4 regions of the Variovorax raffinosi genome follow, and region 1 is predicted to be linked to each of the others. Evidence: predicted binding sites of a transcription regulator. Region 1 holds the regulator's gene; each other region holds the start of a gene.

Region 1 (7,472 bases):
AGCGATGCCGAACTGCCCAAGCAGCCCTGGTTCGACGCCGCGCACTTTCCGCAGGCGAGCTTTCAGTCGAGCGCCATCCATGCGCTGGGCGACGGCAAGTTCGAGATGGCGGGCAAGCTCACCATCAAGGGCGTGGCGCGCTATGTGACGGTGCCGGTCGGCATCGTGGCGGCCGGCGGCAACTACGCGGTGGCCACCGGAAGCTTTACGATCCAGCGGCTCGACTACAAGGTGGGCGACGGCGAATGGACCGACACCTCGGTGGTCGCCAACGAGGTGCAGGTGCGCTTCAAGCTCACGCTCGCGGGCTTCGGGCCCCTGTGAAGCGCCTGACCGGGCCGGCCCGTACACCTCTTACTCACCAGAACGCTTTCATGACCTCCACATCCATCGCCATGAAAAAGCTCCTTCTTGCAGCGGCGCTGTCGGCCACGGCCGCCACGCTGGCCACGGCACAGGAATACACCGCGCCGGCCGTCGCCGCCAAGCCCGCGGGCGGGCCGGCGAAGAACGCCAACTACGTGGTCGACCCCACGCACACCTTCGTGATGTACGAGATGGGCCACTACGGCACCACCACCAACCGGGGACGCTTCAGCACGAAAGACGGCTCGGTGAAGATCGACGGCACCGGCAGCAGCGGCAAGGTGGACATCACGATGGACATCAGCTCCATCAACACCGGCGTCGACCTGCTCAACCGGCATGTGCAAAGCAAGGATTTCTTCAACGTGGCGGAATTTCCGACCGGCCGCTTCGTGGCCGATCGCATCGACTTCAGCGGCGACAAGGTGGTCGACGTGCCAGGCACGCTCACCCTGATGGGCCAGACACGGCCGGTGACGCTGAAGGCCGTGCGTTTCAACTGCTACCTGAGCCCGCTGATCAATCGCCAGGTGTGCGGCGGCGACTTCGAGACCACGGTGGAGCGCAGCGACTGGGGAATTACCTGGGGCCTGAACTTCGGCTTCGAGAACAAGGTGAAATTGCTGGTGCAGGTGGAAGCGGTCAACATTCAGCCGTAACCGCTCCTGGCGTGCCCGCGGAGCCCCGCCTATCTGACGATGCTCTTGTGGGTGTTCTGTGCGAGGCGGCCTTCGCCGGCCCGGGACGACTTCAGGCGCTGGCGAACTGCGGCGACCGCACGTGGAAGATTCAGCAGGGCGAGCATCCAGGCGCCCGTGACAACGGTCATCACCACGCCGAAGATCAGTTGCTCGGAAAGCGGTGCGTCGTGCCAGTAGAAAAAGCTCAGCAGGAACGACAGGACCATGGCCCAGACAGCGAGGAGTAGAAGATTTTTCATTTTTTGCACCGCGGTAGTCCGATGCAGAAAATGTAAACCAAAAGATATCAAAGTACTACTTACAGTTTACTTTTCAATCTCCGATCAACGTGCACTTCTGCACGCTGTTCGGGCTTTTCACCGCATCCCAAGGAATAGCAACCGATGGACAACACCCTTTCCCTGCTAGGTATCGCCGGCGCCATGGCCGTGGGCGCGATGAGCCCCGGCCCCAGTTTCGTCATGGTGGCGCGCACGGCCGTGGCCTCGCGCCGAGACGGGCTGGCGGCGGCGCTGGGCATGGGCGCGGGCGGCCTGGCTTTCTCGATCGCCGCGATGGCCGGCCTGCAGGCCGCGTTCCTGGCGGTGCCCGGCCTGTATCTGGCCATCAAGGGTTTGGGCGGCGCCTACCTCATCTACCTGGGCATCCGGATCTGGCGCGGCGCGCGGCAGCCGCTGGACGTGGCACCGCAGGACGCCGGCACCACTTCCCCGCGCCAGCAAGGCCGGGGCGGACGCACCTTCCTGCTGGGCCTGGCCACGCAGGTCAGCAATCCGAAGACGGCGGTGGTGTACGCCAGCATCTTCGCGGCCTTCCTGCCGCGCGAGGTGCCGCTGGTGCTGGCGCTCGCAGTGCCGGTGGTCATCTTCTGCATCGAAACCGGCTGGTACACCATCGTCGCGCTGGCGCTGTCCTCGGCGGCACCGCGCTCGGCCTACCTGCGCTACAAGACCTGGATCGACCGGGCGGCCGGCGGCGTGATGGGCGCACTGGGCCTGCGGCTGGTGTGGTCGGCCGTGCGCGGCGGCTGAACGCCGGGGGCGTCTACAGCAGGCTCTCGGGCGTGAGCGGCGCCAGCAGTTCGAGCATGGTGCGGTCCCAGAAACCCGAATCGGGCTCCTCGTGCAGCACGGTGGTCTGGCCGCCGTCTTCGCTGACCCATTCGATGCGCGAGCCGCCGCTGCCTTCGGCAAAGCGCAGCCGGTAGGCGCCCTGCTGCTTGAGCACGTCGAGCAGCTTGAGCGTCTGCTGCGCCATCTCGGGGCTGCGGATGAACAGCCCGATCTCGGTGTTGTGCGATTCGGAGCGCGGATCGAAATTCATCGAGCCGACGAACAGGATGCGCTGGTCGATCACCGCCGACTTGGCGTGCAGCCGCCCGACCGAGGTGCCGAACAGCCCCAGCCGCACGCTGCGCCGCGTGCGCGTCGAACTCAGTTCGTAGAGGTCGACGCCCAGCTTGAGCATGTCCGGCCGGTAGCGCCGGTAGGCGGTGTGGACCAGCGGCTCGTCGGTGGCGGCGAGCGAATTGGTGACGACGCTGATCTTCACGTTGCGCCCGCGGATCTCGCGCATCACCTCCAGCCCCGTGGCACCCGGGATCAGGTAGGGCGAGACGATGGTCACCTCGGAGCGCGCGCGGCGCATCTGCTCGACCACGTTGTAGCGCACGCTGTCGACGTCCAGCAGCGGCACGCCGCCGTACGACGCGGTCTTGCCGATCACGCGGTCGGGCGAATCGGCATACGCCTCGGCGGTGGTCCAGATCAGACCGAGCTTGCCGGCGTTAAGGTCTTCGACCATCGGGCTGTAGCCGAGCAGGTCGTTGGGCGCGGGCTTCGGCGGGGGCGGCGTGGTGTCGGGGCCGGTGGCGGCGTCGAAGCGCTTTTGCAGTTCTTCGCGCGGCAGCTCGCTCGCCACCACCGACTGGATCGGCCGCACGTAGACGCTGTTCCAGTACTGGTCGAACAGCACGCCAAGACGCGGGACCAGCGCACCCGCGACGAAGGTGTCGAGGTCGATGAAGTTCTCGCCCGAGGTGCGCGTGAAGTACTGATTGCCGATGTTGCGCCCGCCCGCCACCGCCATCGCGCCATCGGCGATGAACAGCTTGTTGTGCATGCGCCGGTTGACCCGCTCGAAATCGAACAGCGACGCGGTGAAGCGCTTGAGCAGGCTGCCGCGCCCGGCCGGGAACGGGTTGAACAGGCGCAGCTCCACGTTCGGCGTGGCCGCCAGGCCGAGCAGCAGTTCGTCTTCGCCGGACGTGTACAGGTCGTCCATCAAGAGGCGCACGCGCACGCCGCGCTGGGCCGCATCGCGCAGGGTGCGCATCAGGTAGCGGCCGGTCTCGTCGTTCTCGATCTGGTAGTACTGCACGTCGAGCGTGCGCTGGGCGCGGCGCGCCAACTGGATGCGGGTGTCGAAGGCGAAGTCGCCGCCCGGCATCAGCCGAAAGCCGCTCAGGTCGGGGTCGGGCTGGGAGGCCAGCGCGATCTTGCCGAGCGCGGTGTCGTTCGATGCGGCAATGGCCTTGGTGGGCGGGCGCGGCGCCTCGTCGGGCAAGGTGGCGCAGCCGGCGAACAGCAATGTGGCCGCAATGACGAAAGCCCAATGCCCGCAGCGCGAAAGCAGGCGATGGGTCACCGGTGGCCCTCTACAGCGCCTTGCGCAGGTTCGCGGGCGCGATGCGCAGCGCTTCGCGGTACTTGGCCACCGTGCGCCGCGCGCATTCGATGCCCTGCTCTTTCAGCATCTCGGAGATCTGGCTGTCCGACAGCGGCTTCTTGATGCTCTCGGAGGTCACGAACTGCTTGATGAGCGCGCGCACCGCGGTGCTCGATGCGTTGCCGCCGGTCTCGGTGCCCAGCGCCGAGCCGAAGAAGTACTTCAACTCGACCGTGCCGAACGGCGTGGCCATGTACTTGGCGGTGGTCACGCGCGAGATGGTCGACTCGTGCAGGCCCAGTTCGTCGGCGATCTCGCGCAGCACCAGCGGCCGCATGGCCAGTTCGCCGTGCACGAAGTAGCTCTTTTGCCGTTCGACGATGGCATTGCTCACGCGCAGGATCGTGTCGAAGCGCTGCTGGATGTTCTTGATGAACCAGCGCGCCTCCTGCAGGCGCTGCGACAGCGCCTGGCTGCCCTCGCCCTTGTGCGACTTGAGCGCGCCGGCATAGATGTCGTGCACGCGCAGGCGCGGCATGACTTCGGGGTTCAGCATGACGCGGAACTTGACGCCGGTGCCGCGTCCGGTCTTGGTGACGATCACGTCGGGAATGACGATGTTGCGCTCGACGTCGACAAAGCGGCGCCCCGGCTTGGGTTCGAGCCGCGCAATGATCTGCAGCGCCGAGCGCACCAGTTCTTCGTTGCTGCGGGTGAGCGTGGCCAGGCGCTTGAAGTCGCGCCGCGCGAGCAGCTCCATCGGCTGCTTGCAGATGGCAATGGCGATCTTGTAGACCTGCGCCTGCTCTTCGTCCATGTCGCGGTCTTCGGCGGCCAGTGCGCGCAACTGGATGCCCAGGCATTCGCCCAGGTCGCGCGCGCCCACGCCCACGGGCTCCAGGCTCTGCAGCAGGCCGAGCGCCACCTGGAAGTGGTGCACGAGGTCGTCGAACTGGTCGTTGTCGTCGCCCGCAAGGCCCGAGGCCAGGGCGGGCAGCGAGTCTTCGAGGTAGCCGTCGTCGTTGAGCGATTCGATCAAAAAGCGCAGCGCGGCACAGTCGTTTTCGTTCAGCCGAAGGCTCAGCGCCTGGCGGTGCAGGAACGATTGCAGCGACTCCTGGCTGCGTGCGAGTTCGGTGGCGTCGGCGCGCTCGTCGTTGCCCAGGTTGTTCTGGCGCGCGGGTGCGTCGCTGCCCCACTCGCTGTCGTCCGGCGCCATGTCGACGGTGCCGTCGCCTTCCCAGTCGGGCTCGCGCTCGGTGATCTCGGCGGCGGGGCCGTCGGATTCGCCCGGGGTGCTGGCCTCGGTGGATGCAGTGCTCGTGCTGCTGGCGGGTGCCGAGGCGAATTCGCTTTCGGCCGCTTCGCCCGCCTCGTCGCGCGGGACCGGCGTGTCGACGGCATCGAGCCCGAATTCCTCGCGCGCCGCTTCTTCCGCGGTGCGTTCGAGGAACGGGTTCTCGTCCAGCATCTGCTCCACCTCCTGGCTCAACTCGAGCGTGGAGAGTTGCAGCAGGCGGATCGACTGCTGCAACTGGGGCGTGAGCGCGAGATGCTGCGAGACGCGAAGGGACAGCCCTTGCTTCATAGGAAAACGGCTCCCCCCCAGGCTGCGCGCTTCGCGCTGCGCCAACCCCCTGCCGGGGGCGGGCCGGCTGCTTCGGGCGGCCGTGCGCGGCGGCCCCCGCGAAGGAATTCCGCCCGGATGACGGCCGCGATCATCCTTGACCCGCGCCGCACGATCACATCCGGAAGTGTTCGCCCAGGTACACCCTGCGTACTTCGGCGTTGTCGACGATCTCCGAGGGCGTGCCTTGTGCCAGCACATGCCCGTCGCTGATGATGAACGCGTGATCGCAGATGCCCAGCGTTTCACGCACGTTGTGGTCGGTGATGAGCACGCCGATGCCGCGTTCCTTCAGGAAGCTGATGATCCGCTGGATTTCGATGACCGCGATCGGGTCGATGCCGGCAAAGGGTTCGTCCAGCAGGATGAAGCGCGGCTGGGTGGCCAGCGCGCGCGCAATCTCGACGCGGCGGCGCTCGCCGCCCGACAGCGCAAGCGCGGGCGAATCGCGCAGGTGGTCGACCCGCAGGTCGCTCAGCAGCTCGGTCAGGCGCTCTTCCATGTGCTGCTTCGAGAGCGGCACCAGCTTGCCGCTCTCGTCGGGCTCGCTCTGCAGTTCCAGCACGGCGCGCACGTTTTCCTCGACCGTGAGCTTGCGGAAGATCGAGGCTTCCTGCGGCAGGTAGCTCAGGCCCATGCGGGCGCGGCGGTGGATCGGCATGTGGGCGATGGGCTCGCCGTCGATCGTGATGTCGCCCGCGTCGGCACGCACCAGGCCCACGATCATGTAGAACGAGGTGGTCTTGCCGGCGCCGTTGGGCCCCAGCAGGCCGACGACTTCGCCCTTCTGCACGTCGAGCGAGACGTCCTTCACCACCGTGCGGCTGCCATAGCTCTTCTTCAGGCCGCGCGCCACCAGGCGGCTGCCCGGCTTGCCATTGGCGTCCTGGGTTCCAGCGGTTTCGATCACTTGCGGGTTTCTCCCTCGGCACCGAGCGTGGTGGTCGAACGCAGGCCCTTGCCCGGTGCCGGGGTGGACGCCGGGGCCACGGGCTTCGCGCCAGCCGGGGCGGAAGCGCCGGCCACGGGCGCCGGGACGGCCTTGGGGGTGAGGATGGTCTTGACGCGGCCGGTCGGGGACGAGGCGTTGACCGCCGTGTTCGGCGGCACGGTGGAACCGTTGACCGTGTAGGTGTCGTTGCTCTGGTCGTAGACGATCAGGGCGCCGTGGCTCTCGTCGTTCGGCGTCGAGCCGAGCAGGCGGCGCATCTCGGCGTTGCGAATGAACTTGACGTTGTCGGCGCGGCTGTCGTACTCGATGACGTCGGACTCGCCCTCGATCCATTCGTCGGGCGCATTGCGTTTCTGCTTGTAATACGCGCGCTTGCCGGGCGCCGCCGTGACCACGCCGTACTGGTAGCCCTCGGGGTCCTGGCGCACGTCGAGGCGCGCGCCGCGAATGATGATGGTGCCCTTCGTGACCAGCACGTTGCCGGTGAACACGCTGGTCTGCTTCAGGTCGTCGTAGCGCATCGAGTCGGACTCGATGTTCATCGGCTTGGAGCGGTCGGCGGTCTCGGCCAGCGCGCCCGAGGCGAGACCGGCCAGCAACAGCGCGCCGGCGGCCAGGCGGCCGATGCGACGAAGGAGGGAAGTGGTGGGGTAAGAATGCAATGTCATAGAGGCACGAAACTTGCTCTGCGGCATTGTATGCGGCTGATTACAGCAGCCCACCATCGCCGATGAAAAAGCCCGCCAAAGCGAGCTTGTGTTCCATTCAGGAAACACCTTGAAACCGATCGGGCCGGTTCGCCGGTGCCATCCCTTTGGGGAGAAAGGCGCGGCGGACACGAAGTGCCCCGCGCCTGGAGGGGGCCGGTCAGCCCTTCTTTGCTTCGCCGACCAGGTAGTTGACGACCTGGAGCACCTTGGTCATGTTGCCGGCGGTTTCGCCATCCACATACCAACGGCCGGCCACGGCCATTGCCGGCACGCCGGCCACCTTGTAGGCGTCGGTCATCTGCGAGGCGCGCTTGGCCTTGCTGGCCACGCCAAAGGAGGTGAAGACTTCCTTGAACTTGGCGCCGTCGAGGCCGTTGGCCGCTGCCCAGGCAATGATGTTGGCGTCGCCGTTCACGTTCTGGCGCTGCGCGTGGATCGCGTTGAATACC
Region 2 (7,472 bases), on a different contig from region 1:
GCGTGCACGTAGGCCGGGTCTTCGGCCAGCGCCACACGGTTGCGCGGGCGGGCGATGTCCACCGCGAGCACGTCGCCGATGGTGGCGGCCGGGCCGTTGGTGAGCATCACGATGCGGTCGCTCAGCAGCACGGCTTCGTCGACGTCGTGCGTGACCATGACGACGGTGCTCTGCGTCTTCTGCACGATGGCCAGCAGTTCGTCCTGCAGCTTGGCGCGGGTGAGGGCGTCGAGTGCGCCGAAGGGCTCGTCCATCAACAGCACCTTGGGTTCCATCGACAGCGCCCGTGCAATGCCCACGCGCTGCTTCATGCCGCCGGAGATTTCGCCGGGGCGCTTCTGCGCGGCAGGCGTGAGGCCGACCAGCGCGAGAGCGGCATCGGTGCGCTCGCGCAACTGGGCCTTGGTTTCCGATGCAGCGAACACGCGCTCGACCGCGAGGTACACGTTCTCGAAGCAGGTCAGCCAGGGCAGCAGCGAATGGTTCTGGAACACCACCGCGCGCTCGGGGCCGGGGCCCTTGATCTCGCGGTTGGCGCACAGCAGCACGCCCTCGGTGGGCGTGGTGAGACCGGCAATCAGGTTCAGCAGCGTCGACTTGCCGCAGCCCGAGTGGCCGATCAGCGTGATGAACTCGCCCTTGGCCACGTTCAGGTGGATGTCGCGCAGCGCGAGGAAGCGGCCCTTGGGCGTCTTGAACGCTTGCTCGACCCCATGGATCTCGATGTACTTGGAGTCGTCGTTCATGACTTCACCTCTTCGAACGTGAACGCGGTAGCGAGCTTGATGAGCGCGAACTCCAGCACCAGGCCGACGATGCCGATCACGAAGATCGCGATGATGATGTTGGCGACGTTGAGGTTGTTCCACTCGTCCCACACCCAGAAGCCGATGCCGACGCCGCCGGTCAGCATCTCGGCCGCCACGATCACCAGCCATGCGGTGCCGACCGCGAGCCGCACGCCGGTCAGCATGTAGGGCAGCACGGCAGGGAAGAGGATCTTGGTGAGGATCTTCCATTCGCTCAGGTTCAGCACCTTCGCCACGTTCATGTAGTCGCTGGGCACGCGCTGCACGCCCACGGCGGTGTTGATGACCATCGGCCAGATCGAGCAGATGAAGATGGTCCAGATGGCGGCCGGGTTGGCGCCCTTGAACACCAGCAGGCCGATGGGCAGCCAGGCCAGTGGCGACACCGGGCGCAGCAGGCTGATCAGCGGGTTGAACATGCGCGAGAGAAACTCGAAGCGCCCGATGGCAAAGCCCGCCGGAATGCCCACCAGCGCCGCCAGGCCGAAGCCCAGCGCCACGCGCTGCAGCGACGACAGCACGTTCCAGCCCACGCCCTGGTCGTTCGGCCCCTTGCTGTAGAACGGATCGCTGAACACCGTGAGCGCCTGCTGCCAGGTGGTGTACGGCGTGGGAAAGCCGGTGGTGCTGTTCATGGCCACCAGTTCCCAGATCAGCACCAGCAGGCCGAAGCCGGCGAGGGGCGGCAGCACGCGCATCCAGAAGGCGCGCAGGTCGATCGGCGTGCGTTGCTTCTGCTCCCTCTCCCCCTTGGGCTGAGGGTTGGGGTGAGGGGCGGCCTCGGCACGGGCCACACCCTCGGCCCGGCCTTCTCCCGCACGCGGCAGAGGGGCAGGGATGGACGCATCCAGGGGCGAATGAAAGACGGCGCTGACCATGTTGTTCTCCCTATGCATGAAGCTTGAACGACTCTGTGTATTTCTTCGGGTCCTTGCCGTCCCACACCGAGCCGTCGAACAGCTTGCTGGTGCGCATCGTTTCCTTGGGCACCGGCGTCTGCGTGGCGACGGCGGCCTGCTTGTAGATGTCGATGCGGTTGATCTCGGTGGCCACCTTCAGGTAGTCGGGGTGTTCCTTCAGCAGGCCCCAGCGCTTGTGCTGCGTGAGGAACCACATGCCGTCCGACAGGTACGGGAAGTTCACGGCGCCGCCGTTGTAGAACTTCATGTGGTTGGGGTCGTCCCAGCTCTTGCCCAGGCCGTTGGTGTAGCGGCCCAGGATGCGCTGGTTGATGGCGTCCACGCTGGTGTTGACGTAGCTCTTGTCGGCGATGGTCTCGGCCATCTTGTTCTTGTTCTGCAGGCCGGCGTCGATCCACTTGCCGGCTTCGAGGATGGCGGCGGTCACGGCGCGCGCGGTGTTCGGGTACTTCTTCGTGAACTCGGCGGTGCAGCCGAGCACCTTCTCGGGGTGGTCCTTCCAGATGTCCTGCGTGGTGATGGCCGTGATGCCGATGCCGTCCATGATGGCGCGCTGGCCCCAGGGCTCGCCGACGCAGTAGCCGTCCATGTTGCCCACGCGCATGTTGGCCACCATCTGCGGCGGCGGCACGGTGATGTTCTTCACGTCCTTGAACGGGTCGATGCCGGCCGAGGCGAGCCAGTAGTAGAGCCACATGGCGTGCGTGCCGGTGGGGAAGGTCTGGGCGAAGGTGTATTCGCGCTTTTCGGTGGCGATGAGCTTGGCGAGCGAGGCGGCATCGACCGCGCCCTTGTCGGCCAGCTTCTTCGACAGCGTGATCGCCTGGCCGTTGTTGTTGAGGGTCATGAGCACGGCCATGTCCTTCTTCGGGCCGCTCAGGCCCAGGTGCATGCCGTAGACCAGGCCGTAGAGCACATGCGCCATGTCGAGGTCGCCGTTGGCCAGCTTGTCGCGCACGCCGGCCCAGCTCGCTTCCTTGCTGGGCACGATCTTCACGCCGTACTTCTTGTCGATGCCCAGCACCGAGGCCATCACCACGCTGGCGCAGTCGGTCAGCGGGATGAAGCCGATCTTCACTTCTTCCTTTTCTGGCTTGTCCGAGCCCTGGGCCCAGACGGCGGCGCGCAGCGCGGGGTCGATGCCCACGGCGCCGATGGCGGCGGCTTGCAGGACGCGGCGTCGGCTGAGGCGGGTTTTGAGCAGGTCGGTCATGGGGCGGGCTCCGGTTGAAGGCGGGACAGATGACAAAAACAAAAGCAAAGCGAAAAACAAAAAAGGCGTCCTCACCGCGCGGGGGCTGCTCGAAAACGAGCCCCTGCGGATAAGGACGCCTTTGTCCGGTTCGGTGGGTGACACCCGCCATTGGGTGTCGCCTGCCTGAAGACCTGGTGGTCTATGGCTTCAGTGTTGCAAGCTGTGTGCCAAGCTGACGGGTGACTGATTTGCTATGAAAAGAGTAGCTGGTGGTGCAGAACGGTTGCGGGTGATGCGGCTTTTCGGCTCTGGAGGCTCGGCATGCACGCTTGTTGTGCACTGCACCAACTCGAGCCGCGTTCGGGCCTCAGCGCGCAGGTGGCGTGTCGAGCGGCAGGTAGTCGGCCATCGCCAGCACCGACTCGGCCACGTCGACGAGGCGCCGGTTCTGGTTCATCGCGGTCTGGCGCAGCATCTTGTGGGCCTCTTCCTCGCTCAGGCGCCGGTGCGCCATCAGCAGGCCCTTGGCGCGTTCGACGATCTTTCGTTCGTTGAGCGAGGCGCGCACGGTTTCGAGTTCATCGCCCATGGCCTGCAGCCGGTGCGATTGCTCCTGGACCATGTCGAGCACCGAGCGTTCGAGGTGACGGCCGAACTGGGCGGGCGCGGCGGCCTGCGCATCGGCATCGTCGAAGAACATGGCGCCGTCGGCTTGCGGGGCCAGCGTGCCGAGCACTTCCTGGTACTTCTGCAGTTCGCTGCGCGCCTGCGCGGTCTTGTGGCCGCACAGCGCGCGCAGGTCGGCGGCCAGGCGGTCTTCGACGGTCTTCATGGCGTCGATGCGGCGGGTGCAACAGTCGAACCATGCCTGGCTCAGTTGGGCGTCCGCCATGCCAGGCGGCGTGGCCGGCGCGGAGGTGGCGCCCATGCGGCGCATGCGTTCCAGCTCGGCCAGCGTGGCATCGGACTGGCTCTCGCGCCAGAGCGCGAGCAGCGCCGCATCGGAGAAATCGGTGAAGACCTGGAAGCAGCGCTCCTGCGATTCGATCAGGTGCAGCCATTGCAGGCGCTGCGCTTCGCTGCTGCGGTTCTCTGCCAGCGCAGCAGCGCCGAAGGCACGCTCCTGGCCAGCGAACTCCTTGCCCTGCATGAAATTGAACATCGCCACCAGCAGGCGCGAGATCTCGGGGTCGGTGGCGCCATCGGCCGCCTCGAACACCACCGACAGCAGTCCGGCGACGAGCTTGGCGAAGGCGGCGGTGGCCTGGGCCGGCTTCAGTTCGAGTGCGCCGACGCGGCGGCGCAATGCGGGCAGCGCGTCCAGCCCCGGCAGCACCCAGGCGATGCGGCTGAAGAGGCGGGCGCCGTTGCCGGGGCCGGCGCGATGTTGAGCCTCGGTTTCGAGCTGGTCGAAACCGGCGCGCACTTCCTGTTCGAGCGCCAGGCATTCGGCAATCTGCGGATCGCGCTGCTCGGCGAAGCGGCCACCGCGCGAGGCCAGGAACACATTCGACATGCCGCGCTCGCGCTGCAGCGCATGGACCAGCCGGCCGATCACGCCGACCAGGTCGCTGGTGCGGGCGAGCTGGTCCAGCTCGTCGATCTCGCAGCGGCGGGCGGCGATCAGAAAATTCAGTCCGGATTTCATGGTGGGAGGCGCGCGGGGAGCAGGGGCACAGGGTCACTGCAACATCCGTGCCTCAAGGGCGCCGCTTGCCCCTTGGCGGGCGTGCCCGGCGGGCGCCACCTACACTCGGCGCCATGCTCTTGTTGGGAATCGAATCATCCTGCGATGAAACCGGCGTGGCGCTGGTCGAATCATTCGGCGACGCGCTGCCGCTGCTGCGTTCGCACGCTCTGCACAGCCAGATCGCCATGCACCAGGCCTACGGCGGCGTGGTGCCCGAATTGGCCAGCCGCGACCACATCCGCCGCGTGCTGCCGCTGACCGAGGCCGTCATGGCCGAGGCCGGCCGCTCCCTGAGCGAGATCGACGTGGTGGCCTACACGCGAGGCCCAGGCCTTGCGGGCGCGCTGCTCGTGGGCGCGGGCGTGGCTTGCGCGCTGGGCGTGGCGCTGGGCAAGCCGGTGCTGGGCGTGCATCACCTCGAAGGGCATCTGCTGTCGCCGTTTCTTAGCGCCGATCCGCCGGAGTTTCCGTTCGTCGCGCTGCTGGTCTCGGGCGGTCACACGCAACTGATGCGGGTCGATGGCGTGGGCCGTTACGAACTGCTCGGCGAAACCATCGACGACGCGGCCGGCGAAGCCTTCGACAAGAGCGCCAAGCTCATGGGCCTGCCGTATCCCGGCGGCCCCTGGCTCGCGAAGCTGGCCGAGGGCGGCAGCCCCACGGCATTCAAGCTGCCGCGACCGCTGCTGCACAGCGGCGATCTCGATTTTTCCTTTGCCGGCCTGAAGACGGCCGTGCTCACGCAGGCAAAGAAATTGGGCGATCAGCTCGAAGCAAACAAGGCCGATCTGGCGGCGTCCACGCAAGCGGCCATCGTCGAGGTGCTCTTGAAGAAGTCGCTTGCCGCGCTCGACCAGACGGGGCTCAAGCGGCTCGTGGTGGCCGGCGGCGTGGGTGCGAACAAGAACCTGCGCGAGCAACTGAACGCCGCGTGCGCCAAGCGCCGTGTGCGCGTGCATTACCCCGAGCTGCACCTGTGCACCGACAACGGCGCCATGATCGCCATGGCCGCCGCCATGCGGCTGCAGTCGGGCCTGTCGCAGGCCAGCGAGCGCTATGCCTTCGACGTCAAGCCGCGATGGCCAATGGCATCGCTGACGGCCGAGGCGTCGCTGCCGGAAACCGCGTAACCGGTTGGTGGCGTGCGCGCCCGAGCGAAGGCAGCGGCAGCACATCGAGCACATTGCGCCAGAGCTGGCGCCACTCGGGCCAGTCGTGGCCGCCTTCGGTGGTGAACACGCGTCCCGGAGGCAGGGCATCCGCCAGCAGCTTGTGGTTGCTGGCAAAGCGATCGGCCAGGCCGAAACCCAGGTAGAGCTGCGGCAGGTCCTTGGAAGGCTTGGCTTCCAGGTACTGCTGGAAGAAGGGCCAGAGCTTGCGGTCGGGTTCTTCGTCGGGCTGCGGCCCGGTGGGTGCCTGCCAGGTGCGCAGGCCGCCGGCTTTCTTGATCTCCGCGCCCAGCACCCGACGGCCCAGGTACGGGGCCAATGCAACGATGCCATCCACCGAGCCCGGCCGTGCCAGTTCGTGGATCAATGCGCCGAAGCCGCCGATGGAGATGCCCACGAGCCAGATCGAGGTGTAGCCCTTCGCGCGCTGCGGCTCGATGACGTCCGCATGCAGGCGTTCGCTGAGCGTCTGGTCGTAGTAGTAGGAAACGTCCGCGTCGACCAGCAGGGAGTCGGCGGCGAGGTGGCGCTCTCTGACGGCGCTGATGAAACCTTCGCGCTCGAATTCTTCGGGCTTGAGGTACGCGCCGGGCAAAAATATCAGGAGCGTGTCCGAGCGATGGTTGTCGTTGGCGGACTGAAAGTGCGTTTTCATGGTGCCTTTGGAGGGCACCCGATCCGCACCGTCGGGATTCGATGCGTTTACAAGACGCCCACGAAGAAGAAAGTACTAAGAAAACGTCACATCATGTGACGTTGTTCGGCGCTATTGTGAGTAGGGTGCTTGTTTAAAGTCAAAAACAAGCCGCTACTAACATTTTCCTCTTGTGGGCTTCTGCAAAGTTAGTCAATTTGCAACTGAAAAGCCTGGCTTGCCTGCACGAGCTTTCCGAGCTTCAGCGTGAGCACGCCGTTCTCGAGCTTGGCGGTGCTCGTGGCCACGTCGATGTCCTGCGGAAGCTCGTAGGCGGCCTTGAACTGGCGCTTGGCTTCGGCCTTGCTGTCGATGCGCACCACGGTGCCTTCGATGCTGATCGACAGGTCTTCGCGCGAGAGGCCCGGCACGTCGAGCGAGAGGGTCCAGCTCTTGTCGTCCTGCTCCACGAGCGGGGAGCGGCGGGCACCGGCGAAGGCGTCGTTCACGAAGCGCTCGAAGGCGTGGTCGTGCGTGCGCGGGGTGAAGCGGGCGGTGCGAAGCGTGGGTGCGAAGAACATGATGAAAAGCTCCTGGATGAACACAATGGGGACAAGGAATGTGTGTCCCGTACACTGCGCGGCCATTCAATCCTGAGTGCCGCTTGACATCTCATCTAGGCGCATCGGCAAGCGTTTCAAGACAATGAATCCCTCCTTTATTTGGCGCCGCCAGGCCTTGAAATTCGCAGCGCTGGCGCTATGCGCGAGGCCCTTCGCAGCACTCGCGCAGGCACCGCAGCCGGCACCCATTCGCCTCGCGTTGATCGAAAGCATGAGCGGCCCGTTTGCCAACACGGGCGAGGCGGTGTTCCGCAATCTGCTGTGGGCGGTGGAGCGCGTGAATGCGCGTGGCGGCGTCAAGCTGCCCGGCGGTGCGCGGCCCTTGCAACTGGACCGCTACGACAGCAAGGGACAGAACGAGGAAGCGCTTTCCGCGTTGCGCGCGGCCATGGACGATGGCGCGCGCATCGTGCTGCAGGGCAACTCGTCGGC
Region 3 (7,472 bases), 340 kb from region 1:
GCTGAGCACCGCGCCCAGCATCAGCACGCGCATCACGCCCAGCCGCATTGACAGCACGCCGCCGACGAAGGCGCCGGCCAGCGTCATGACCACGCCGTAGATCTTGCTGACCGTGGCCACTTCGTCCTTGGTGAAGCCCATGTCCACATAGAAGGGGTTGGCCATGATGCCCATCACCACGTCGCTGATGCGGTAGATGGCAATGAGCGAGAGGATCAGTGCCGCCTGCCACTTGTAGCGGTTGATGAAGTCTGCAAAGGGCTTGTAGAACGCGTGAATGAACCAGACGACCAGGGGGATCATTCGCGATGGAATGCGCATGCGCCATTTCTTGTGCGCGACCCAGGCGACGAGTGCCCCGTACACGAGCACGCCGGGCGACACGATGAACAGCAGCACCATCAGAACGAAGAGGTACGCGTGCAGCACCACGACGGTCGGAAAAAGCAGGACCACGGCCAGCGCCAGCATCGCCCCATAGACGGGGATTCCGGTCGCTGCGATCTGCTCTCGCGTCGCGGCGACCGCGGCCGTTTCGATCTGGCGCGCTTTCTGGGCCGGCTCGGGCGACAGCAGCACAGTGAGCACGCCGACCGCCATCGAGGCGGCCATGACCAGGTATGCAGTCTTCCAGGCACCGTTCTGATACGCGGCCGCGCCCGTGGCGGCGGCCACCGGCGCCACCTCGGCCCAGGCCGCGACCCACAGCACGCCGGCGCCGGCCCAGATCATCGCGAGCCGGTAGCCGGTCTGGTAGGCCGCCGCGAGCGCCGCCTGCTTGCGCGTTTCAGCCGATTCGATGCGAAAGGCGTCCAGCGCGATGTCTTGCGTGGCCGAGCCGAAGGCCACCAGCAGCGCGCACCAGATCAGCGGCGTGAGTCCGAGCCGCGGATCGTTCATTGCCATGCCGATCAGGCCCGCGATGACCATGCCCTGTGCAAACAGCAGCCAGCCGCGCCGCCGTCCCAGCAGCGTGGTCAGCGGCGGCAGCGGCAGCCGGTCGACCAGCGGCGCCCAGACCCACTTGAAGCCGTAGGCCAGCCCGACCCAGCTCAGGTAGCCGATGGTGGTGCGGTCGATGCCGGCCTCGCGCAGGCGAAAGCTCAGCGTGCCCAGCACCAGCAGCAGCGGCAGCCCGGCCGAGAAGCCCAGCGCCAGCATGCGCAGCGTGGCGGGCTCCAGGTAGACCTTCAGGGAATCGCGCCAGGGCGGTGAGGGGGCGGTGGGGGTTTCGACAGGCGGGGCGGACATGAGCCCCGGATTGTCCATGAGTGCACGGGGGCATCGTCCGGCCATTTGCTTTCATTTGTTCCTATGATCCGGCTCCATGTGCACACGATGCGAACGCCCCCTTTCCGCTGCCGTCTCCGCTGCCTCGCCCTGGCAGCCTCGGCGGGCCTTCCTGCTGGCTGCGGCGGGCGCGGTGCTGGCCGGGCCGGCGCTGGCGCAGGTCAATGTCGGCAGTGCCTCGGTGGCGCGGAATCTCGTGCCGGCCGACAAGATCGAGGCGGCCGGCGTGCAACAGTACGGCGAGCTGCTCGAACAGGCGCGCGCCAAGGGTGCGCTGGCGGGCGACAACAACCCGCAACTGCAGCGCCTGCGCGCCATCGCGCAGCGGCTCATTCCTTTCGCCACGCCGTGGAATTCGCGCGCGCGTGACTGGAAGTGGGAGGTCAACCTGATCGGCAGCAAGCAGATCAACGCCTTCTGCATGCCCGGCGGCAAGATCGCTTTTTTCACCGGCATCCTTGAGCAGCTCAAGCTGAGCGACGACGAGGTCGCGATGGTGATGGGCCACGAAATGGCCCATGCGTTGCGCGAACACGCCCGCGCCCGCATGGCCAAGAGCGCGGGCACGGGGGCGGCGCTGTCTATTGGCGCGCAACTGCTGGGGTTGGGGCAGGTGGGTGATCTTGCGGCCCGTGCGGGCACGCAGCTCATCACCCTCAAGTTCAGCCGTAGCGACGAGACCGAGGCGGACCTCGTGGGGCTCGAACTCGCGGCGCGCGCGGGCTATGACCCGAAGGCTTCAGTGACGCTCTGGCAGAAGATGGCTGCGGCGTCCAAGAACCAGGGCGGGTTGAGCTTCCTGTCAACGCACCCGACGGGGCCGGACCGCATCACCAAGCTGGAGGCGAATCTGCCGAAGGTCGAGAAGCTCTATCGGGACGCCAAGAAAGGCTGAGTTTTTTCGCTCTTTTTCGGGCTTGGGGTCGGGATCGGGTTCGGGTTCGGGTTCATTCAGGGCGAGTGCGAATGACACCAGGAGCTCCCCTCCGCGAATGTCCCCCGCTTCGCTCCTCCTTTATTTCGCTGCGGGGAGCACCTGGTGTCATTCGCACAGGACACGCTCTGCGTTTGCGGCGGATCAACGACTGCTCTGAGCGCTCACGTCGATACGGGGCTCTTTTTCGCGAAATAAAGGAGGAGCGAAGCGGGGGACATTCGCGAAAAAGAGCACCGTGTCGGCGTGAGTGCCGCCCTGAACAGCAGCGCTAAAAACCGCGCCGCGACCAAACCACGAGACAAATAAAAAGCAGGCTTCATCAGGCCCGGCGCCTCATCGAGCCCGCTGGCACGCCGCTTGCATCTCGACTTGTACACAAGTTTGGATGCCTAAAGATGGTGCATGAAGACAACGGATCGCCCGCCGCCGCCTGGATCGCGAAATTCGCGATGCCCCTCACCGGCGCGCAGACCAACGACGCGCTCGGTGCAGTGCTCCCGCTCGCCGGCCTGCGCTTCGCGGTCAAGGACAACATCGACGTCGCCGGCGTGCCGACCACCGTCGCCTGCCCGGCCTTCGATCGCCTGCCGACCGCCCACGCTGCCGTGGTGCAGCGCCTGCTCGACGCCGGTGCATCGCTGGTCGGCAAGACCAACCTCGACCAGTTCGCCTGCGGCCTCAACGGCACGCGCTCTCCTTATGGCGAAGTGCCGAACGCCTTCGACGCGCGCCTTGTCTCGGGCGGCTCCAGCTCGGGCTCGGCCTATGCGGTCGCGGCCGGAGAAGTCGATTTCGCACTCGGCACCGACACCGCCGGCTCCGGCCGCGTGCCCGCCGGACTCAACAACATCGTCGGCCTCAAGCCCTCGCGCGGACTGCTGAGTACCTTCGGCGTGGTGCCTGCGGCGCAGAGCGCGGATTGCGTGTCGATCTTTGCGCGCAGCGTGGCGCTGGCGGTCGATGTGCTGCTCGCCACGGCCGGACACGACGCGCGCGATCCGTACTCGCGCGACCTCGCGCTGCGCCGTCAACCGCTGCCCGCGCGGTTCCACTTCGGCGTGCCCGACACGCTGGCTTTTTTCGGCGACACCGCCGCCGAGCAGGCTTTCGCCGATGCCCAGGCGAAGCTCATCGCGCTGGGCGGCACGCCCGTCACCATTCCCTATGCGCCGCTGGCCGAAGCCGCCGCGTTGCTCTATGAGAGCGCACTCGTCGCCGAACGCTACGCCGCCGTGCGCGAGTTCTTCGACGTCCACGAGAGTGAAGTGATCGAGCCCGTGCGCAGCATCCTCGCGAGCGGCCGCAACTACACGGCCGCCGACGTGTTCGACGCACAAACGCGCCTGCGTGCCATCGCACAGCAGGTCGAGCCGATGTGGCGCGACATCGACGTGCTGCTGGTGCCCACCGCGCCCACGCACTACAGCCGCGAGCAGATGCGCGCTGATCCGGTGGCGCTCAACCGCAACCTCGGCGCGTACACCAACTTCGTCAACCTGCTCGACTACGCCGCGCTTTCGGTGCCGAGCAGCCTGCGCGCCGATGGCCTGCCCTTCGGCATCACGTTGATCGGCCCGTGCGGCAGCGACCTCGCGCTGGCCGACCTGGGCCAGCGCTACCACCACGCCACCGGCCTCGCACAGGGCGCGACCGGCAAGCCCTTGCCCGCGCCGCGCACGGTGCCCGGCCTCGTTGCTCCGGCGGTTGACATGCTGCCCATCGCGGTGGTCGGCGCACACCTCTCGGGCATGCCACTCAACGGCCAGCTCACCGAGCGCGGCGCCACATTGCTGCGCGCAACAACGACCGCGACCGCCTATCGCCTCCATGCATTGCCCGGCACCACGCCGCCGAAGCCCGGCCTGCAGCGCGTGGCCGAAGGCGGCACCGCCATCGCACTCGAAGTGTGGGCCGTGCCCCTCGCGCAGATCGGCAGCTTCCTCGCGTTGATCCCACCGCCACTCGGCCTCGGCAGCGTCGAGCTGGCCGATGGCAGCTGGGTGCACGGCTTCATCTGCGAAGGCCACGCACTCGCGGGCGCACAAGACGTGACCCATCACGGCGGCTGGCGCGCGTACATCGCGAGCCGCACCGCTTCTGCACCCCCTTCCCATTGATCCAGGAGTTCCGATGACGAGCACCCCAGAGAAATCTTCCGCATCGCGCCGCCAGTTGCTGCAGGCTGGCGCGGCCGGCCTCGCCGTGCTGGCCGCGCCCGCCATCGTGCGCGCGCAGGCCGCCCCCAAGCTGCGCATCGGCTTCTGGCCCGTGGCCGCGGGCCTGCCCTTCTTCGCGGCGGTCGATCGCGGCTACTTCAAGGAGGCGGGGCTCGATGTCGAGCCGCTCAAGTTCGCCGGTGCGCAGCAGGTCATGGAAGGCATGCTCGCGGGCCGTTGCGACGGCAGCGCCAACGGCACCGGCTCGGCCAACCTCGCGATCGGCGAGATCGCGCAGCCGGGGCTCTTCAAGATCTTCTGCACCAACCCGAGCAACGCGAAGTTCGTGCTCGACGAGTTCATCGTCGCCAAAGACAGCCCCATCAAGACCATGGCCGAGCTGGCCGGCAAGAAAGTCGCATCGGGCCCCGGCATCCAGAACGTCACGCTGTGCAAGACCATGCTCGAGCGCGCGGGCGCCAAGGGCGCGACCGTGAGCGAGCTGCCCATCGGCCAGCACGTGGCCGCGCTGGTCGCGGGCCAGGTGGATGCGTGCTACACGCTGGAGCCCACCGGCACCGTGGGCCGCATGAACGGCACCACGCGCGTCATCGAAGCAGGCGTGGTCGCGAAGTACATCCTCGGCGACCCGATGGCGCCGTGGCACGGCGGCGCGGCCAGCCTCACGACCGAGTTCATCAAGAAGAACCCGGAGGTGGCGAAGAAGTACATCGCCGCCTACGCGCGCGGCGTGGAGCTGGTGCGCACCAAGCCCGACGACGCGCGCCAGCACATGAAGGGCTACACCGCCATCGAAGGCAAGCTCACGGCCGAGGTGCCGCTCGCGTCGTACATGCTCTACAACGAGTTCAAGACCAGCGACGTTGCGTACTTCCAGAAGTTCTACGACCTGTTCACCGAGAAAGGCATCTTCGAGAAGAAGGTGCCCGTGGACGGCCTTCTCTACAAAGCTTGACCATGGCCGACGCAAGCCCGACCACGGCCGCGCCGTGGACCCCGCCGGCCAGTCTCAACGCTGCCGCGCCCAGGCAGCCGTTGCGCGACCGCCTGCTGCCCTTCATCGGCCCCGTGGTGCTGTTTATCGTGTGGGACCTGGTGGTGCGGCTCGGCTTCATCAAGCCCATCCTGCTGCCCACGCCCGCCGACACCATCGCGGCGCTGATCACGGGGCTCGCGGGCGGCCCGCTGCTCACCGACTTCGCGATGACGGTGTGGCGCACCCTGCAGTCCTTCGCTATTGCGGCGGTGGTCGGCGTGCCGCTGGGCGTGCTGCTCGGCAGCAACGAGAAGGCCTACCGCAGCGTCGAGTTTTTGATCGACTTCTTCCGCTCGACGCCATCGTCCGCGCTGATTCCGCTGTTCCTGCTGATCTTCGGCGTGAGCGACGTCAACAAGGTGGCCATCGCGGCCTTCGGCGCGCTGCTCATCGTGGTGTTCAACAGCGCCTACGGCGTCATGAACGCCCGCAAGCAGCGCGTGATGGCGGCGAAGGTCATGGGCGCTTCGCGCTGGCAGGTCTTCAAGGACGTGCTGATCTGGGAGAGCCTTCAGCCCAGCTTCGTCGGCCTGCGCTCGGCGGTGTCGATGGCGCTGGTGATCGTCATCGTGGCCGAGATGTTCATCGGCTCCGACACGGGCCTGGGCCACCGCATCATCGACGCGCAGCAGGTGCTCAACGTCAAGAGCATGTACGCCGCGATCCTTGCGGCCGGTGCGTTGGGCTACGCACTCAACATCCTCTTTCTTGTGGCCGAGCGCCGCATCGTGCATTGGAGCGGACGATGAAAGCCACGCAGGACATCGTCATCAACGGCCCGGTGTATGCCGATGTGCCCAAGCCGGTCTTCAAGCCCGGCCCGGCCGGCACGCACATCACCATCCGCGGCCTGACCAAGTACTTCGCGGGCTGGCCGCTGTACGAGAACTTCGATCTCGACATTCCCAAGCACCGCATCGTGTCGGTGTTCGGGCCCAACGGCTGCGGCAAGTCCACGCTGATCAACATGATCGCGGGGCTCGTGCCCATCGATGCGGGCGAGATCCTGTTCGACGGCAAGCAGCGCAAGGACACCAAGATCGGCTACGTGTTCCAGAACTACCGCGAGGCAATGTTCCCGTGGATGCGCACCATCGACAACATCGCCTATCCGCTGAAGCTCGAAGGGCGCAGCAAGGCCGAGGTCGACCGGCGCATGGAAGAGCTGGTGGCTTCGTTCGACGTCAAGTTCGACCTCAAGCGCTTTCCCTACGAACTCTCGGGCGGGCAGCAGCAGACCGCATCGATCATGCGTGCGCTCGCACCCAACCCCGAAGTGCTGTTTCTCGACGAGCCTTTCTCCGCGCTCGACTTCGAGATGACGCTCTTCATCCGCGAGAAGCTGCAAGAGGTGTTCATGCAGACGGGCACCACCATGCTGCTGGTGTCGCACGACCTCGAAGAGGCGGTGTACCTCGCCGACGAGGTGCTGCTGCTGACCAAGCGGCCGACCCGGGTGGCCGAGATCCTGCGCTACGGCGACGCGCGCCCGCGCACCGTCGAGACGCTGAGCACCGAGAGCTTCGTCGCCATGAAGAAGCTGAGCCTAGACATCTTCCAGCGGGAGGTGCGCCGATGACACCCGAGATCAACATTCCCGAGGTGCACGCCGAGGTGAGCGCCGTGTTTGCGCGCTATGAAGAAGCGCTCGTGGGCAACCGGCGCGAGGTGCTCGACGAGCTGTTCTGGAACAGCCCGCACACGCTGCGCTACGGCTTCTCCGAGAACCACTACGGCCACGCCGACATTCGCGCCTTTCGTGCGTCGTTGCCGGTGCAGAGCCCGCCGCGCGAACTGCTGCGCACCGTCATCACCACCTACGGCCGCGACTTCGCGACCGCCAACGTCGAGTTCCGCCGCGAAGGCAGCCGCGAGATCGGCCGTCAGAGCCAGACCTGGCTGCGCACCGCCGAAGGCTGGCGCGTGGTCGCCGCCCACGTGAGCTTGCCGGTCGGATGACGGATGCGTCGGCACATTTTTTGCACCTCCTTCAACTCCTCGAAAGAACGCCATGACAAGCCAACTCAATCGC
Region 4 (7,472 bases), on a different contig from region 1:
CATGAGGGCAGCAACACCACCCACTACTCGATTGCCGACAAATGGGGCAACGCGGTCTCGGTGACCTACACGCTGAACGACTGGTTCGGCGCCAAGATCACCGCCGCCAAGACCGGCGTGCTGCTGAACGACGAGATGGACGACTTCACCTCGAAGGTCGGCGTGCCCAACCTCTACGGCCTGGTGCAGGGCGAGGCCAATTCCATCGCCCCGGGCAAGCGTCCGCTGAGCTCGATGAGCCCGACCATCGTGACCAAGGACGGCAAGCCAGTGATGGTGGTCGGCACGCCGGGTGGCAGCCGCATCATCACCGCCGTGATGTTGACCATGATCAACGCCATCGACTACGGCATGACCGTGCAAGAGGCCGTCGATGCACCGCGCTTCCACCAGCAATGGCTGCCCGACGTGACCAACGTCGAGACCTATGCGCTGAGCCCCGACACGCGCAAGATCCTGACCGACATGGGCCACAACCTGGGCGTGCCGCAGCCGGCCAACCACCTCGCGGCCATCATCGTCGGCGCGCCGTCCCTGGGCGGCAAGCCGGTGGGCAACAACCGCTTCTACGGCGCCAACGACCCCCGCCGCAACACCGGCCTGGCAGCGGGCTACTGAACCTGCGGCAAACTCGAAGGCGGTCGTGCCCCTGTCGGCACGGCCGCTTTTTTCATTTCCCATGCATCTGCAAGACATCCTCTATACCCAAGGCTTCGGCACACGGCGCGTGTGCGCGGGCCTGGTCCAGCAAGGCCTCGTGACCATCGCGGGCGCCGTGGTGGACGACCCCTTCGAAGACCTCGACCCCGAAGGCCTGCTCTACACCGTCCAGGGCACCGAGTGGGCGTACCACGAGAAGGCCTACCTGATGCTGCACAAGCCGGCCGGCACCGAGTGCTCGCAGAAGCCCTCGACCTACCCGAGCATCTACACGCTGCTGCCGTCGCCTCTGCGGCTGCGCCCCAACAAGGGCGCGGTGCAGGGCGTGCAGGCCATCGGCCGGCTCGACCAGGACACCACCGGCCTGCTGCTGCTGACCGACGACGGCCAGTTCATCCACAAGATGGGCTCGCCCAAGCACCACGTGCCCAAGGTCTACGAGGTGACGGCCAAGCACGAAGTGGATGAAACGCAGATCGCCAAGCTGCTGGCCGGCGTGGTGCTCGACGACGACCCGAAGCCGGTGCGCGCAGCCGCCTGCGAATCAGACAGCCCGCTGCACCTGCGGCTCACGCTGACCGAAGGCAAGTACCACCAGGTCAAGCGCATGCTGGCCGCGGTCGGCAACCGGGTCGAAGGCCTGCACCGCTCGCGCATCGGTGGGCTTGTGCTGCCCGAAGACCTGGCGCCGGGGCAGTGGCGCTGGCTGACCGGTGAACAGGTCGCGGCGCTGCGTGCGCCATCCAAACCCTCCAAATAGCGGCACAAGGTCGTGGAAAGGCTCCTGTTGCAGTCAGCCAGCCTTAACCTACGGCCGTTAAGATCTTCAGCTCTCTCTCGGAACCTTCCCTTGCGACTTCCTGCCCGACCGAATGGCCGCATCGCGGTCTTCCTGCTTTTCTGCCTGACGGCGCTCGCAACCCTGGCGGCACACACCGCCACCGCCGCGCCGGCCGAACCACCCCCGATCTTCGTGCTCAATTCGCTGGATGCCAGCGTGAGCGTGATCAATCCCGTCGACTGGACGGAAAAGCAGCGCATTGCCACCGGCAAGGAGCCGCACCACATCTATATGACGCCCGACGAAAAGTCGGTCATCGTGGCCAATTCGGCGGGCGATTCGCTGACCTTCCTGAACCCCCGCACGGCGGAAGTGCAGCGCGTGGTCTACGGCATCATCGATCCGTACCAGTTGCAGTTCTCGCGCGACATGAAGTGGTTCGTGACGGCGGGCAACCGCCTGAACCACGTCGACATCTATCGCTGGGACGGCAAGGACCTGAAGCTTGCCAAGCGCATCGCTTCCGGCAAGACGCCCAGCCACATCTGGATTGACAACACCAGCACCATCGCCTACGTGACGATGCAGGACAGCGACGAGATGATCGCGGTCGACCTGCCCACGCAGACGATCAAGTGGCGTACTTCCACCGGCCCGATGCCGGCCGACATCTTCGGCACGCACAACGACAAGACGCTGCTCGTGGGCCTGACTGGCGGCGACGGCGTGCAGGTGTTCGACGTGGCAGGCGCGCAGCCCAAGCTGGTCGGCAAGATCCCCACCGGCAAGGGCGCCCATGCCTTCCGCTCGGCCGGCGACGGCAAGACGGTGTTCGTGAGCAACCGCGTGGCCAACACCATCAGCCGCATCGACCTGGCGACGCTGAAGGTGGTTGCCACCTACGCCGTGCCGGGCGGCCCCGACTGCATGGACGTGTCGGCCGACGGCAAGACGCTGTATGTCACTTCGCGCTGGGCCAAGAAGCTCACGGTGGTCGACCTCGTTGCCCAGAAGGTCGTGCGCCAGATCAATGTCGGCCGTTCGCCGCACGGCGTCTGGACCCTGGACCATGGCAAGCGCACGTAGGCAAGGGGCAGCAGCCCTTGCGCTGCTGCTGGCCGGAACCATGGTGCCCGGCGCCTGGGCGGCGCAGGGCGCCTCCTGCGAAAAACCGGTCTACCTGACCTTCGACACCGGCCACATGGGCATCGCCCCGCTGGTGGCCGATGTGCTCAAGCGACAGGACGTTCGCGTCACCTTCTTCGCCGCCGCCGAGCGCACCCAGACCGACGGCGACAGCCTCGACGACCATTGGGCGCCATGGTGGAAGGCGAGGGCGGCCGAAGGCAACGAGTTCGGCTCGCACACCTACGACCACGCCTACTGGCGCGGCGACGTCAAGGGCTCGCCGCCCAGCTTCCGCATCAAGCCCTCGGCCGGTCCGCAGGACGGCAAGGAATCGACCTGGAGCGCGGCCGAGTACTGCGCCAACATCCGCAAGTCGTCCGACCGGCTGGCGGCCATCACCAGCAAGAAACCGCTGCCGCTGTACCGTGCGCCGGGCGGCAAGACTTCGCCCCAACTGCTGGCCGCCGCCAAGTCCTGCGGCTACGAATACGTGGGCTGGGCGCCCGCCGGCTTCCTCGGCGACGAGTTGCCGAGCGAGAAGTTCAGCAACGCGAAGCTGCTCACGCAGGCGCTCGACACGATCCGCCCCGGCGACATCCTGCTCGCGCACCTGGGCATCTGGTCGCGCAAGGACCCGTGGGCGCCGGCCAACCTGGAGCCGCTGATCGTCGGCCTGAAGGCCAAGGGCTTCTGTTTTCAAACGCTGCGCCAGCACCCGGATTTCCGCGCCTGGATCGCATCCCACCCCTGAGTTCGCGCCGTGATCGATTGGCTGACTGACATTTTTTCCGCGCTGCAAGGCTGGTTCTTCGAGGCGGCCGTGCAGCCGCTGGTCTATGCCATCGGCCTGGGCGGCTGGACCGAGGACGCCTTCGACGCCACCGGCTGGCTGCTGGTCGGCCTCATCCAGATCGTGGTGCTGATCGCGATCATCGGGCCGCTGCAGCGCTGGCGTTCGGTGGAGCCGGTGGTCGACCGGCACGCCATTCGCATCGACGTGCTGTACACGCTGATCCACCGGCTCGGCCTGTTCCGGCTGGCGATCTTCTTCACGCTGCAGCCCTTCTTCGACGATGCCATGGGCAGCCTGCGCACGGCCGGCTGGGGCACCTTCCACCTCGACGAGGTCTGGCCCGGCGTGACCGACGTGCCGGTGCTGGCCTTCGCCATCTACCTCGTGGTGCTCGACTTCGTCGGCTACTGGATTCATCGCGGCCAGCACCAGTTGAACTGGTGGTGGGGCCTGCATTCGCTGCACCACTCGCAGCGCCAGATGACGATGTGGAGCGACGACCGCAACCACCTGCTCGACGACATCGTTCACGACACGCTCATCGTGATCGTGGCGCAACTGATCGGCGTGGCGCCGGGGCAGTTCATCGCTTTTGTCGCCTTCACGCAGCTCAGCGAAAGCCTGCAGCACGCCAACCTGCGCCTGAGTTTCGGCGCCATCGGCGAGCGGCTGTGGATCAGCCCGCGCTTTCACCGGCTGCACCACAGCATCGGCCTGGGCCATGAGTCGAACGGCAAGAGCACGCTCGGCGGACACAACTTCGGCGTGCTGCTGCCGTGGTGGGACATGATGTTCGGCACCGCCAACTTCGAAGCGCGCTACGACCCGACCGGCATCCGCGACCAGGTCGAGCCCGATGCCAACGGCCGCGTGCGCGACTACGGCCGCGGCTTCTGGGCGCAGCAATGGCTGGGCCTGAAGCGAATGGTCGGGCGCGGTTGAGGGCCACAAGCCCCTGAAATTCCGGTCCGAGGCGTTATCCTCGCACCCTCATGCGCCTGCTCCTCGACTCCTTCTGGCGCGCGGTCGCCTACTGCATGCTGCCGCGCGTGATCGTGCTGTCGCTGCTGCCACTGGGTCTGATGATCCTGCTGGCCTCGGTGCTCGGGTATTTCTATTGGGACGCGGCCGTGGTCTGGACGCGCGGCGCGCTCGATGCCTGGCCGCTGCTGGCCAGTTTCTGGGCGTGGATCGGCCGGCTCTTCTCCAGCGACGTCAAGGCCATGCTGGCGCCGCTGGTGGTGGTGTTCGCCGCCACGCCGCTGATCGTGGTGCTCTGCCTGTTGATCGTGGCCGGCTTCATGGCGCCGGCGCTTACCAAGCTGGCGGCCGAGCGGCGCTTTCCCTCGCTCGAACAGAAGAAGGGCGCTTCTTTTTTCGGCAGTGTCGCCCGCTCGCTCGGCGTCACCATCCTGGCGCTGATTGCCCTCGTGGTCTCGATGCCGCTGTGGCTCATTCCACCGCTCGTGTTGATATTGCCGCCGCTGATCTGGGGCTGGCTCACCTACCGCGTGATGAGCTTCGACGCGCTGGCCGAGCATGCCAGCCCCGAAGAGCGCGCCACATTGCTGCGCGCGCACCGGCTGCCGCTGCTGTGCATCGGCGTGCTGTGCGGCTACCTGGGCGCCGCGCCGAGCATCGTCTGGGCTTCGGGGCTGCTCTTCGCCGCCGCTTTCTTCGTGCTGGTGCCGATCGCCATCTGGATCTACACACTGGTTTTTGCCTTCTCAGCACTCTGGTTTGCGCACTACTGCCTCGACGCGCTCGGGCAACTGCGTGCCCAGCGTGCAGCGGCCGAGGTTTCGGCTGCCAGCGGCGCGGCCGCCGGCGAAGCTGACAAGGCCGCTCTTTCCCAATGGGGTTCACCATGACACGCGCATTCGGTCTCATCGTCGTCGGCGACGAGATCCTTTCCGGCAAGCGGGCCGACAAGCACATGACCAAGGTCATCGAGCTGCTCGCCGCACGCGGCCTGCAGCTGAGCTGGGCCGAATACGTCGGCGACGAGCCCGCGCGCATCACCGCCGCGCTCGAGCGTGCTTTTGATTCCGGCGATATCGTCTTCTCGACCGGCGGCATCGGCGCCACGCCCGACGACCACACCCGCCAGTGCGCAGCCAAGGCGCTGCACGTGCCGCTAGCGCTGCACCCCGAGGCCGAACTGCTGATCCGCGAGCGCATGCAGGACACGGCGCGAGAGCAGGGCGTGCCCTACGAGCCGGACAGGGCCGACAACGTGCACCGGCTCAACATGGGCGTGTTTCCGCAGGGCGCCACGCTCATCCACAACCCGTACAACAAGATCCCGGGCTTCAGCGTCGGGCACGTGCACTTCGTGCCGGGCTTTCCGGTGATGGCCTGGCCGATGATCGAGTCGGTGCTCGACGGCCGTTACACCGAGCTTTTCACCCGCAATGCCGTCGCCGAGAAGTCGGTGATCGTTTTCGGTGCAATGGAAGCCACGCTCACCCCGCTGATGCAGGCCATCGAAGACACGCATGCTGGCATCAAGGTGTTCAGCCTGCCCAGCGTCGATCACCCCGAATACGGCCGCCACATCGAGCTGGGCGTGAAAGGTGACCCGGGCCGGCTCGATGCCGCCTATGCTCAGCTCATCGAAGGGTTGCACACCTTTGATGCCAAGCTCGGCCCAGAATTGGTGCGTTAATGTTTATCGCACCAAGTTGGTGAATTTCCGCCTCCATTTGGCGTATGCAGTGGTCACCAAAGCCTCTCGGGGTGAGGTGACAATGGCACAGAAACTGCATCCCTCGTCCCTGTATTCCTAACCACCATCCAACTCAGGAGAAACTGATGGCAAAGACCGTCGCCGATGTACTCAAGCTCGTCAAGGAAAACGAGGTCAAGTTCGTCGACTTCCGCTTCACCGACACCCGCGGCAAAGAGCAGCACGTGACCGTGCCCGTGTCGCACTTCGATGAAGACAAATTCACCTCGGGCCACGCGTTCGACGGCTCGTCCATCGCTGGTTGGAAGGGAATCGAAGCCTCGGACATGCAGCTCATGCCCGACCCGAACACCGCCAACATCGACCCCTTCTTCGAAGAAACGACGCTGATCCTGACCTGCGACGTGATCGACCCGGCAGACGGCAAGGCCTACGAGCGCGACCCGCGTTCGCTCGCCAAGCGCGCCGAGGCGTACATGAAGGCCTCGGGCCTGGGCGACACCGCCTTCTTCGGTCCGGAACCCGAATTCTTCGTGTTCGACGGCGTTCGCTGGAAGAACGACATGTCGGGCTGCTTCGTGAAGATCGACTCCGAAGAAGCCTCGTGGAACACCGACAAGGAATACGAACACGGCAACACCGGCCACCGTCCGGCGGTCAAGGGCGGCTACTTCCCGGTTCCCCCGGTCGACAGCTTCCAGGACATGCGCTCCGAAATGTGCCTGGTGCTCGAAGCCCTGGGCATTCCGGTCGAAGTGCATCACCATGAAGTGGCCAACGCCGGCCAGATGGAACTGGGCACCAAGTTCAGCACGCTGGTCCAGCGCGCCGACTGGGTCCAGCTGCAGAAGTACGTGATCCACAACGTGGCCCACGCCTACGGCAAGACCGCCACCTTCATGCCCAAGCCCATCGTCGGCGACAACGGCTCCGGCATGCACGTGCACCAGTCGGTCTGGAAGGACGGCAAGAACCTGTTCGCAGGCGACGGCTATGCAGGCCTGTCTGACTTCGCGCTGCACTACATCGGCGGCATCATCAAGCACGCCCGTGCCCTGAACGCCATCACGAACCCCGGCACCAACAGCTACAAGCGCCTGGTGCCCGGCTTCGAAGCCCCGGTGAAGCTGGCCTACTCGGCCAAGAACCGCTCGGCCTCGATCCGCATTCCGTTCGTGGCCAACCCGAAGGGCCGTCGCGTCGAAGCACGCTTCCCCGATCCGCTGATGAACCCGTACCTCGGTTTCGCCGCGCTGCTGATGGCCGGCCTCGATGGCGTGGAAAACAAGATCCATCCGGGCGAAGCCGCCAGCAAGGACCTGTACCACCTGCCGCCGGAAGAAGACGCGCTGATCCCGACCGTGTGCCACAGCCTCGATCAGGCCCTGGAATATCTCGACAAGGACCGTGCGTTCCTGACC

The links. Region 1 encodes sigma-54, which starts transcription at its own class of promoters, with help from an activator protein. Its sites were predicted from a motif close to TGGCANGNAANCTGCTTT; they were not measured.
Region 2: a site for sigma-54 is predicted at 3,137-3,154, ahead of ACSFB7_RS23250 (CmpA/NrtA family ABC transporter substrate-binding protein). Genes of this name have one in related genera too.
Region 3: a site for sigma-54 is predicted at 2,574-2,591, ahead of atzF (allophanate hydrolase). Genes of this name have one in related genera too.
Region 4: a site for sigma-54 is predicted at 6,114-6,131, ahead of glnA (type I glutamate--ammonia ligase). Genes of this name have one in related genera too.

What each region holds. Positions count from the first base shown of each region.
Region 1 covers NZ_JBPJZR010000002.1:712,508-719,979, forward strand. The annotation lists gene ACSFB7_RS09305 (YceI family protein) at 1-324, shown strand, start outside; gene ACSFB7_RS09310 (YceI family protein) at 396-1,025, shown strand; gene ACSFB7_RS09315 (hypothetical protein) at 1,055-1,315, opposite strand; gene ACSFB7_RS09320 (LysE family translocator) at 1,451-2,098, shown strand; gene ACSFB7_RS09325 (phospholipase D family protein) at 2,112-3,713, opposite strand; gene rpoN (RNA polymerase factor sigma-54) at 3,724-5,322, opposite strand; gene lptB (LPS export ABC transporter ATP-binding protein) at 5,477-6,271, opposite strand; gene lptA (lipopolysaccharide transport periplasmic protein LptA) at 6,268-6,981, opposite strand; gene ACSFB7_RS09345 (thiol:disulfide interchange protein DsbA/DsbL) at 7,181-7,472, opposite strand, start outside.
Region 2 covers NZ_JBPJZR010000008.1:150,394-157,865, reverse strand. The annotation lists gene ACSFB7_RS23260 (ABC transporter ATP-binding protein) at 1-746, opposite strand, end outside; gene ntrB (nitrate ABC transporter permease) at 743-1,687, opposite strand; gene ACSFB7_RS23250 (CmpA/NrtA family ABC transporter substrate-binding protein) at 1,698-2,942, opposite strand; gene ACSFB7_RS23245 (nitrate- and nitrite sensing domain-containing protein) at 3,292-4,572, opposite strand; gene tsaD (tRNA (adenosine(37)-N6)-threonylcarbamoyltransferase complex transferase subunit TsaD) at 4,686-5,744, shown strand; gene ACSFB7_RS23235 (alpha/beta hydrolase-fold protein) at 5,683-6,438, opposite strand; gene ACSFB7_RS23230 (Hsp20/alpha crystallin family protein) at 6,627-6,998, opposite strand; gene ACSFB7_RS23225 (branched-chain amino acid ABC transporter substrate-binding protein) at 7,123-7,472, shown strand, end outside.
Region 3 covers NZ_JBPJZR010000002.1:1,053,489-1,060,960, reverse strand. The annotation lists gene ACSFB7_RS10855 (AmpG family muropeptide MFS transporter) at 1-1,269, opposite strand, end outside; gene ACSFB7_RS10850 (M48 family metallopeptidase) at 1,328-2,185, shown strand; gene atzF (allophanate hydrolase) at 2,623-4,344, shown strand; gene ACSFB7_RS10840 (ABC transporter substrate-binding protein) at 4,358-5,359, shown strand; gene ACSFB7_RS10835 (ABC transporter permease) at 5,362-6,189, shown strand; gene ACSFB7_RS10830 (ABC transporter ATP-binding protein) at 6,186-7,019, shown strand; gene hpxZ (oxalurate catabolism protein HpxZ) at 7,016-7,399, shown strand; gene ACSFB7_RS10820 (BMP family ABC transporter substrate-binding protein) at 7,452-7,472, shown strand, end outside.
Region 4 covers NZ_JBPJZR010000012.1:97,827-105,298, forward strand. The annotation lists gene ggt (gamma-glutamyltransferase) at 1-618, shown strand, start outside; gene ACSFB7_RS29040 (pseudouridine synthase) at 680-1,420, shown strand; gene ACSFB7_RS29045 (YncE family protein) at 1,511-2,527, shown strand; gene ACSFB7_RS29050 (polysaccharide deacetylase family protein) at 2,511-3,320, shown strand; gene ACSFB7_RS29055 (sterol desaturase family protein) at 3,330-4,304, shown strand; gene ACSFB7_RS29060 (EI24 domain-containing protein) at 4,355-5,233, shown strand; gene ACSFB7_RS29065 (competence/damage-inducible protein A) at 5,230-6,030, shown strand; gene glnA (type I glutamate--ammonia ligase) at 6,177-7,472, shown strand, end outside.